Undibacterium sp. 5I1: one gene and its partner. The protein of the gene in region 1 interacts with the protein of each later gene in a pairwise test. Links are inferred from orthologs where the notes say so. Each region holds a gene or a part of one and is shown on either strand. Other genes may lie near its edges.

Region 1 (5,075 bases):
TGGCATAGAAAAAATGTCGAAATCCAAAAATAATTACATCGCCATCACCGAACCTGCCAACACGATGTTCGCCAAAATCATGAGCATTTCGGACATCATGATGTGGCGCTATTACGAATTATTATCGTTCTGCTCAATGGAGCAAATTACAGCCCATAAAAAAGCAGTCGCCGAGGGACAAAATCCACGGGATATTAAAGTCGCCATTGCGCAAGAAATTGTCACGCGCTTCCATAATAAGCAGGCCGCAGACGACGCGCTGACGGACTTCGTCAACCGCTCCAAAGGTGGCATTCCCGACGATGTGCCAGAAATCGCACTCAGTGGCGCGCCGATTGCGATCGCACAACTATTGAAGCAAACCAATCTCTGCCCCTCCACCTCCGATGCGATGCGTATGATAGATCAAGGCGGCGTGCGTTTGGATGGCGCAGTTGTCAGCGACAAAGCCGTCAAAATTGAGGCGGGTACCTTTGTACTGCAAGTGGGTAAACGTAAATTTGCCAAAATCACTTTGTCGGCATGATCTGCGGTATGGATTACGTCCGGCATCTGCACCGCATCTATCAAAAAACGACAACATGATCGCACTACTACAACGCGTTAGTCATGCCAGTGTTGTCGTTGATAGCAACACCATAGGCTCGATTGGCACAGGTTTGCTGGTGTTGTTGTGCGCAGAACGCGGTGACAGCGAAGTACAAGCCGATGCCTTGCTTAAAAAATTACTGGCCTACCGTGTGTTTTCAGATAACGCTGGCAAGATGAATTTAAGCTTGACCGATACCGCAGGGGACTTGCTGCTGGTGCCACAATTTACATTAGCGGCCGATACCAATTCTGGTACGCGCCCCTCGTTTACTCCGGCCGCATCGCCAGAAGATGGTCGCAGATTATTTGACTACTTTGTCACTCAAGCCAGCACCAAACATAGCCAGATTGCCAAAGTCGCTACCGGACAGTTCGGCGCCGATATGAAGGTCTCGCTGACCAACGATGGGCCTGTCACTTTCTGGCTGCAAACCAAGAAGCCCGCTGTATAGTCAACATTCAGAAGCGTTATTTATGACCGATATTCTCTTGATCCGCCACGGCGAAACCGCTTGGAATGCGATCCGCAAACTACAAGGCCACTTAGACGTTCCGCTCAATGCAGAGGGCACGCGGCAGGCAAAAGCTCTTGCTGCGGCATTACAAAATGAAAAACTGGATGCCATTATTTCCAGCGATCTGCAACGTGCAGTACAAACCGCCGGAGAAATCGCTCGTCTGCAAGGTCTCAGTACGCGTATTGATGCTGGTCTGCGCGAACGCTGCTTTGGCGGCTTTGAAGGTTTGTTGTACAGCGATCTGCCACTGCGCTTTCCGGAGGCTTACGCAGTCTGGCAAGCACGTGATCCTGATGCACCGTTTCCACCCGGAGAAAATCAGGGCGAAACCATACGTCAGTTCCACACGCGGGTCATGACACATATCCTGCATTATGCGAAACAATTTGAAGGACAAAAAATCGCTTTGGTGGCGCATGGCGGCGTACTCGAATGCGCCTATCGCGCCGCTAACAATCTGGCACTAGATGCGCCGCGCGAAGTCACTTTATATAATGCCAGTATTAACCGCTTTCGGTACGACCCGACGCTGGCAAACGGTTTGCAATTGATCTCATGGGGCGAGATTGAACATCTGAATCATGATCTCACTGACGAAATTTAACGAGATTGCATCAGAGTCGCAGCTTGAATTGAGGCTTGAAAAATTCAGAATCGGCTTAAGATACTCAATGCAATTTATGTGCATTGCGAATGCTTAGTCACTAAGGAAGCTCCATGGGCCTAGATTTACTCAATTTAAAACAAGCGTCCAATGATTTTGAGAAATCGATGGAGCGTTTGATTGATCAAAATGTAGCTCCCTTAGTTGAGCGCTCGATACAGCAAGTGAGTACGGAATTATCCCAAGTTATTCAGCAAGCCGGCGCGCAGATTGATCGCAATATTGCTGTACTGTCAGAAGAAATTCACAACCAGCGCAGCATGACCAAGGACGATATTAAAGCCTTGATTGATTATTCAACCGAACAAATCGGTGCCGCATTAGATCAGCGCATTCTCGCTATCAAGCATGAGACTTCCACCTTGATCAATGAAAAAGTGGAGATGCTAAAAGCAGAGCTGGAAGATGCTGCAATCACCAGCCGTAAGACCATGTATGTGAACGTAGCGATCTCCATCGGTGCTGCGATTTGCATGGCAATCATCGGTTTAATCTATAAAAAAATCTCGCTGGGCGAACTCAATTTGCTAAACGTGTTCCGCGTCACTTTGCTGTCGTGTGCAACATTTACGTTAGTGCTGTCCGGCTTAAAAGGCTTGCAGCGCTGGCGCGGCATGAGGCGCGCAAAAAAAAGCGTGGCGACGGTGGCGATTTCTTATCTTGGTGTGCTGCGACCAAATGGCGCAATGGGATTATTTTTGCTCAGCGTGGCGTTGTTAGCCGGGTGGTGGCGCTATATCACTTTGCGAAGTGAACAGAACCTCCGAATTTGAACGTCCAATGATTATGTGGCCTCCGGACCAATATCGTGCCAGAAGCTGCAGAATGAATGGGCGTTGAAAATAAAATCAGTTAGCTCCTCTCCGTTAATATCCAATCTAACGGTACGTCATGCGAGCCAACTACAAATTCTGTGCTTGCTAGCGAGTAGGCAATTCCGATTGTTTTTGGCCTTGGTGTTAGCGCCAAAGTTCGGTCATAAAATCCACCGCCATAACCAAGCCGAAAATGCTGACTATTAAATCCGACACAAGGGATTACCAATACTTGCGGCTGCAAGAATTGCCAGGGTTTTTCTGGGATGGCGATACCGTAATCATCTTGCCCCATTGCATCTCCTGGCTGCCAGGCCGCAAATGATAGCGGCTTATATTTGGCAACTACAACGGGCAAAGCAAGCTGAATACCTAAATTGTGCAATTGGGCATAACAAGCGCGTAAATCTGGCTCTGCCTGAATCGGCCAGTAAACACCTAGGCTAGCGGGTTGATATGTACTGCACCATGCCAAAACTTGCTGAGACAAATGTAAATCCCATCGCTGCCTGTCATCCAGACTGGCAGAGCGGCGTTGATCTAGCAAGCGTTTGCGCAAACCACTGCGCGATTCGCCATGAAATTGATCAACCATGACCAGTCAATCCTGTTTTAGAGTTTTGTAATCGAAGGCTTGCGAGCTGAGTGGGCTGTGTCATACTGTCTTAAACGTCAAGATGGAAGCTGTAGAAAATGGATTTGCTCAATAAAATTTTATATAACAAAATAGCAGGTAGCAAAATTACTGCTAAAAATACTGGCATTAATATTCCTGCAATTAACTTCAAAATTGGCGCTAAAAATTGCCTGAAAATCTGTCTGTCGTTGGCAACAATGGTAGCAGTTTTATCTCCGTACACCAACGCAGAAGCGGCAAAACCGAGTAAAACCTTTGTCAATGATGATGATCGTTTTATGGCGCTGCGTGACGCTGCAATGCATGACGATGCCGCCCAGGCAGATGAGTATGCGGCCGCACTGGCGCAATACACTATTCCGTCGTACGTTGATTACTATCGTCTAAAAACTCGCTTGCGCACGGCCTCTGCGGACGAGTTTAAAAATTTCTTATCTAAATATGAAGGTAGTGCAATTGCCGACCGTCTGCGCAACGATTGGCTGCTACTCCTCGGCCAACGTGGTGAATGGGATACGTTTGATGTGCAATATCCGCAATTTGTCGTGGCTGATGATACTCAAGTTAAATGCTATGCCCTGCTCTCTAAAGCCACTAAACAGCAAAAAGTAGCGACCGAAGCACGTGCGCTGTTAACTGCGCCCCGCGACTACGGTGCCGGTTGCTACTCGCTAGTCACGTATTTATCGGCGAGTGGTCAATTCAGTGACAACGATCTTTGGGCCCAAATGCGTATAGCGGCGGAAAATGGCGCGCAGCCTTTGGCGCAACGCTTGGCACGGCTATTAGAGATTGGCGACAAACGGATTACCCAAGTATTTGAGAAGCCAGCTTTGATGCTAAAAAAAGCCCCTGAATCTGACAAAGTAGCGCATGAGCTGTACATCCTCGCATTAGGCAGGCAAGCAAAAGCCGACCCTCAGGATGCGGCCGATACTTTATCCCGTTTTAGCGCTAAGTTTTCTGAAAGCGAACGCGCCCAGGCTTGGGCGCAAATTGCCTTGCAAGCTGCGTTGAAGCTACAGCCAGAAGCACTAGGCTATTGGCAACGGACTGAAGGCGCAACGCTATCGTTGGAAGGCTATCAATGGCGCGTCCGCACCGCACTCAGAGAAGGTGATTGGAAGCTAGTAAAAAGCGCGATTGCCGCCATGCCAGCGAGTCTAAAATCTGATCCAGCATGGGTATATTGGCTAGCACGCGCACTCATGACCGAGGGAAAGACTGAAGAGGCACAAGTAATGTTTGCCAGTATTGGTGATCAATTACAATTTTACGGCCAGTTAGCGCTGGAAGAACGTGGTCAAAAAATTGGCGTGCCACTGACAATTAAACCAGTAACGGCAGAAGAACTCGCACCGATACAAGCGAACCCAGGCTTACAAAGAGCGCTGAAATTTTATGCCATGAATTTGCGTTTTGAAGGCACCCGTGAATGGAATTGGGAGCTGCGCAAAATGAGCGAGCGCCAACACATTGCCGCAGCAGAATTTGCACGTCAAAACGAGTTGTTAGACCGCATGGTAAATACCTCTGACCGTACTAAAGGCGAGCTGGACTTTAGCCAGCGTTATCCGACACCGTTTAATGACAGTATGTATAAGACGACGCAAGCTTTGGGCTTGGACATGGCATGGGTATATGGCTTAATACGACAAGAATCCCGTTTCGTAATGAAGGCAAAATCGAATGTAGGCGCATCAGGTTTAATGCAAATTATGCCGGCCACTGCCCGCTATGTTGCCAAAAAAATTGGCCTTGGTAATTTCTTGCCTGAGCAAGTTAATGATGTCGATACCAACATCGCACTTGGCACCAATTATTTGAATATGGTCTTGACAGATTTAGGC
Region 2 (4,545 bases), 1.3 Mb from region 1 along the record:
TTGATCAGACTGCGCAACCTTAGCCCGCGCCGTATCAGAAGACGGGATTTGAAGTTGTCCATCTGAGCTCTTTTGAGTGGTTAGAGTGTCTAAGGCAACGGGGGGCGCCAAATCTGACGGGATCGCGATCCTGGTCGTTGTCCCCAAACTGGATGAGGATTTAGAAGATATTAAATTTTGAATAAAACTGATGCGTTCATATTTTTGCATCACAAAAAAACTAATCGCCAACACAGCAAGAACAATGGCTCCCCACACGTATTTTTTGTTATTTGCGTCCTGACGTCCCATTAAAGGCAATCTGGATTCAAGAAACGGAGTTGTCAGTGCAGGTCTCAAATACGCGGACTGAACTGGAGGTTCCAAATTTTTCGGCAACAATGCCAAAATTGGTTCTCCGTCTATTTTAAGTAACTTAGCATAAGACCGTATAAAACCTCGAACTATTACCATTTTTGGCAAAGCATCAAATTGATCAGCTTCTAATGCAATTATCTGCCTTGCAGAAAGCTTTAACTGATCCGCTATTTGCTGGACAGTAAAGTCTTTTTGTTGCCTCATCAATGCAAGAAAAGCTCCTGCAGACTTGATTGTAGATGTGTCAATTACTACATCATCGGCAACTATAGATAAATTTAATTGATCTTCAGGCAAACTCACACCAGCATCATTCATTAAAAGCTCCCTGCTGAAACAGAGCGTATTCTTTAGAATTGGCGTAACGTCGCCGCAATTGCACGCCCAAACCGTTGACAGCCGACTGATCACCCAGTTTATTTTCTATTTTAATAGCCAACCAAAGGACATCTGCAGCAAATACATCCGCTTTGAGTACACGGTTTATATAAAACTTGGCTTTCTCGTACTCACCCCGATCAAAGTAAATTTTTGCAAGATTTGCATTTATGGTTGGACTAGATGGGTCAGCCCGAAATGCCTGCATAAAATATCCCTCTGCTTTGGCAGTATCTTTTAGCCGCAAACTACAAACACCAGCGTTGTTAAGCACCTTAATCGGATTCGAGTACGTAGGATCTTTCAATGCCTTATCGAAGTAAGTCATTGCCTGTTTTTCTTTTCCATTTTGGCACAAGAACCAACCGTAGTTATTTGCTATATCCGAATTATTGGGAGTCAATTTTAAAGCACGTTGAAAATCATCTTCCGCCAGCTGCTTCTCACCAGTATCCATGTATATCAAAGCTCTGACGCTATAGGCATCAACTAAATCAGGGGACATGATCAACGCCTGCCTAATTTCATCCAGTGCGACTTTATATTGTCCTTGCTGATAATAGCCAATCGCCAATTCCATGCGAATAGCTGCTCTCTTTTGCAAATCGACGCTTTCAGCTGGCGGGTTACTCTCAGGCTTAAACCCCTCAGGTTTTTTGCTTGCACATGCGGACAACATCAGCGCCAGTACGACGCCGGATAAAAAACGATAGTGCAATCCAAAAATTTTCACTGAGTGATCTCCACGATCTTGCCAAAATTTTTACCGAACTTGGTTTGATATTCCGCCATTTTTTGCATACGTTCTTGCACTCGTGTTCGGTCCTGGACCTCACCTGCTAACTGCCCACAGGCGGCATCAATATCATCGCCTCGCGTCTTACGTATGGTTGTCACTAATCCCGCATCCATCAGCACTTGGGCAAAAGCCTTTATACGAGGATTGGCCGAACGTTTTAAACCCGACTCCGGAAAAGGGTTAAACGGGATCAAGTTAAACTTACAGGGAACATTTTTAACTAATTGCACCAGCTCACGAGCATGTTGATCGGTATCATTTACGCCATCCAACATGCAGTATTCAAATGTCACGAAATCACGTGGAGCATAATCCAAATACCGCTTGCAAGCCGCCATTAATTCATGCAACGGGTGTTTTTTATTTAATGGTATTAAGCTGTCGCGCAGAGTGTCGTTTGAGGCATGTAAAGACACTGCCAACGCCACTGCACACTCTTGGGACAACTTATCAATCATCGGCACCACACCGCTGGTAGACAACGTAACACGACGACGTGATAAACCATAGGCATTATCATCTAACATCAGACGCAAAGCGGTGACCGTTGGCTCAAAATTCAATAAAGGTTCGCCCATCCCCATCATTACTACGTTAGTAATTTGACGTTCGCCTTTTGGTCCCGGCGCTATACCTTTAGTTTTACGTAATAAAAACTCAGCCATCCAAAGTTGACCAATAATTTCACCAACGCTTAAATTACGATTAAATCCTTGCTTACCCGTTGAGCAAAAGCGGCAATTGACTGCACAACCGGCCTGGGTGGAGATACACAAGGTTCCACGATTCTCTTCGGGGATAAATACTGCTTCTACAGCATTGCCCTGTCCCACATCCAACAACCATTTGCGCGTCCCGTCTGTTGACGTATGGTCGCTAATGATCGCAGGAGCGGCAATAAAGGCTCGCGTAGATAATTTTTCTCTTAGCGATTTTGCGAGATCGCTCATCTCTTCGAAACTACTGGCACCGAACTGGTGTATCCAGCGCTGCAATTGCTTGGCGCGAAACGGCTTCTCACCCAACTCACCGCAATAAGCGACGAGTTGCAAGGGATCTAGGTCCAACAAATTGGTGAGAGCCGTCATATGCATCCTCCTTCACATCCTGCTTAAGTATCACTATCAAAACAAGACGATATTACAAACTGTGATTAACGTGAGTACACGTTCAACGCTGGGAAGAAGTAAGCGATTTCGATGGCGGCTGTTTCAGCTGCATCGGAACCGTGTACTGCATTTGCGTCGATTGATTCTGCGAAATCTGCACGAATTGTGCCTTTTTCTGCTTTCTTTGGATCTGTTGCACCCATCAGATCACGATTTTTCAAAATCGCGCCTTCGCCTTCTAATGCTTGAACAAAAACTGGGCCAGAAATCATGAAATCAACCAGATCTTTGAAGAATGGGCGTGCAGCGTGAACTGCATAAAAACCTTCTGCTTCAGCGCGGGACAATTGCGTCAAGCGGGCAGCGACTACTTTCAAGCCAGCAGCTTCAAAGCGGCTAACAATTTGACCGATAACGTTTTTTGCAACTGCGTCAGGCTTAATAATAGACAATGTACGTTCGATAGCCATCTAAAAACTCCAATAAAATGAAAGGGTTAAGACAAAATTTCAAGAATTCGTCTAACCCTCTATTTTATCATAAAAGCGACCAATCTGAGGTAAGTTGCCAATAAAGACAATTACTTGCAAGAATTATTTTTAAATAAGTACTTGGTCGCCGAAAGCACCAATCAGATCAGTTGTTTATCTCCAAACGCGAGTGTAAAAACTGCAAAATGGTATATGCGACGATCAGCCCGGTTAACTAAATCAACATTTAATCTAGAAATTTTTCTGAATTACGGGGAGTATATGCATAATTAGCCGTATTATCCAGCATTTCTATGGATAATTTTAAATACACCCGCCCAGTATTAAACTAATCCAAATCAAAAACTGCCATCGATTCTACGTGAGAAGTATGTGGGAACATATTGACGACGCCAGCAAAACTCAAGCGATAGCCGGCCTGATTGACCAACATGCCAGCATCACGTGCTAGCGTGGATGGACTACATGACACATACACAATACGCTTAGGCTTCAACTCTGGCGCTAAGCTGCCCAAATCGATCAGGGCTTGGCAAACTGCCATCGCACCATCGCGTGGGGGATCGACCAAAAAACGATCAAACTTACCCAAGGCAACGAAATCTTGCGCAGTAACTTCAAACAAATTACGCGTACCAAATGAAGTCGTCGCCTCTAATCCGTTGGCACGAGCATTCTCCATTGCCCGCTCTGTCAACGTGGAGCTACCCTCGATCCCCACAACTTCTTTTGCTAAAGTTGCAATCGGCAGCGTGAAATTGCCTAAACCGCAGAACAAGTCGGCAATGCGTTCGTCTTTTTGCACATCCAGCAAACGCAGAGCACGCTCGACCAGAACTCGATTGATATGATGATTAACCTGAGTAAAATCAGTCGGCTTAAATGGCATTTTTATACCAAACTCGGGCAATAAATAATGCAATTCACTTTGCTCTGGATAAAACGGGGTGGCTGTTTCTGGCCCTTTGGTTTGCAACCACCATTGGACTTGATATTGATCTGCAAAAGCCTTCAGCTTTACTTCATCCTCGGCAGTCAGTGCCTCCATGATGCGTAATACCATTGCGGTTACGTCCTCGCCTATCGCTAGCTCGATTTGTGGTAACGCCTCAATAATCGATAAAGACGAAATCAGATCACGCAATGGCATGAGCATTGCAGACACATGCGGCGGTAAAATCTCGCAGGTTTCCATATTGGCGACATAGCGAGATTTTTTCTCATGAAAACCGACTAAGACTATGCCTTTTTTATGTACATTACGCACAGAAAGCCGGGCGCGATAACGGTAGCCCCAAGTCGGACCATAAATCGGTCGCAACATCGTCTCTGCTTTCACCTTGCTAATATGCCAGAGATTATCTTCCAGCACGCGCTGCTTCATCGCCACTTGTGCATTTGACTCCAGGTG

What was found.
Region 2: the proteins of RGU72_RS12755 (region 1) and ndk interact in binary tests that used the Escherichia coli proteins (3 or more experiments, as listed by UniProt). The link is inferred for Undibacterium sp. 5I1 from one-to-one orthologs.

What each region holds. Positions count from the first base shown.
Region 1 is NZ_JAVIWI010000001.1:2,896,547-2,901,621, forward strand. What follows is about bases 1,405-4,143. They hold RGU72_RS12755 (5-formyltetrahydrofolate cyclo-ligase), read right to left. Parts: upstream 3,184-4,143; coding sequence 2,626-3,183; downstream 1,405-2,625. Other genes in these bases: RGU72_RS12745 (histidine phosphatase family protein), read left to right, coding at 1,405-1,713; RGU72_RS12750 (hypothetical protein), read left to right, coding at 1,827-2,546; RGU72_RS12760 (transglycosylase SLT domain-containing protein), read left to right, coding at 3,423-4,143. Outside these bases: tyrS (tyrosine--tRNA ligase), read left to right, coding at 1-526; dtd (D-aminoacyl-tRNA deacylase), read left to right, coding at 582-1,043; more of RGU72_RS12745, read left to right, coding at 1,066-1,404; more of RGU72_RS12760, read left to right, coding at 4,144-5,075. UniProt on the Escherichia coli protein: Involved in the removal of 5-formyltetrahydrofolate.
Region 2 is NZ_JAVIWI010000001.1:1,614,296-1,618,840, forward strand. Bases 1,401-4,240 are described here. They hold ndk (nucleoside-diphosphate kinase), read right to left. Parts: upstream 3,114-4,240; coding sequence 2,688-3,113; downstream 1,401-2,687. Other genes in these bases: pilW (type IV pilus biogenesis/stability protein PilW), read right to left, coding at 1,401-1,468; rlmN (23S rRNA (adenine(2503)-C(2))-methyltransferase RlmN), read right to left, coding at 1,465-2,622; rlmD (23S rRNA (uracil(1939)-C(5))-methyltransferase RlmD), read right to left, coding at 3,463-4,240. Also shown: RGU72_RS07225 (RodZ domain-containing protein), read right to left, coding at 1-675; more of pilW, read right to left, coding at 668-1,400; more of rlmD, read right to left, coding at 4,241-4,545. UniProt on the Escherichia coli protein: Major role in the synthesis of nucleoside triphosphates other than ATP. The ATP gamma phosphate is transferred to the NDP beta phosphate via a ping-pong mechanism, using a phosphorylated active-site intermediate.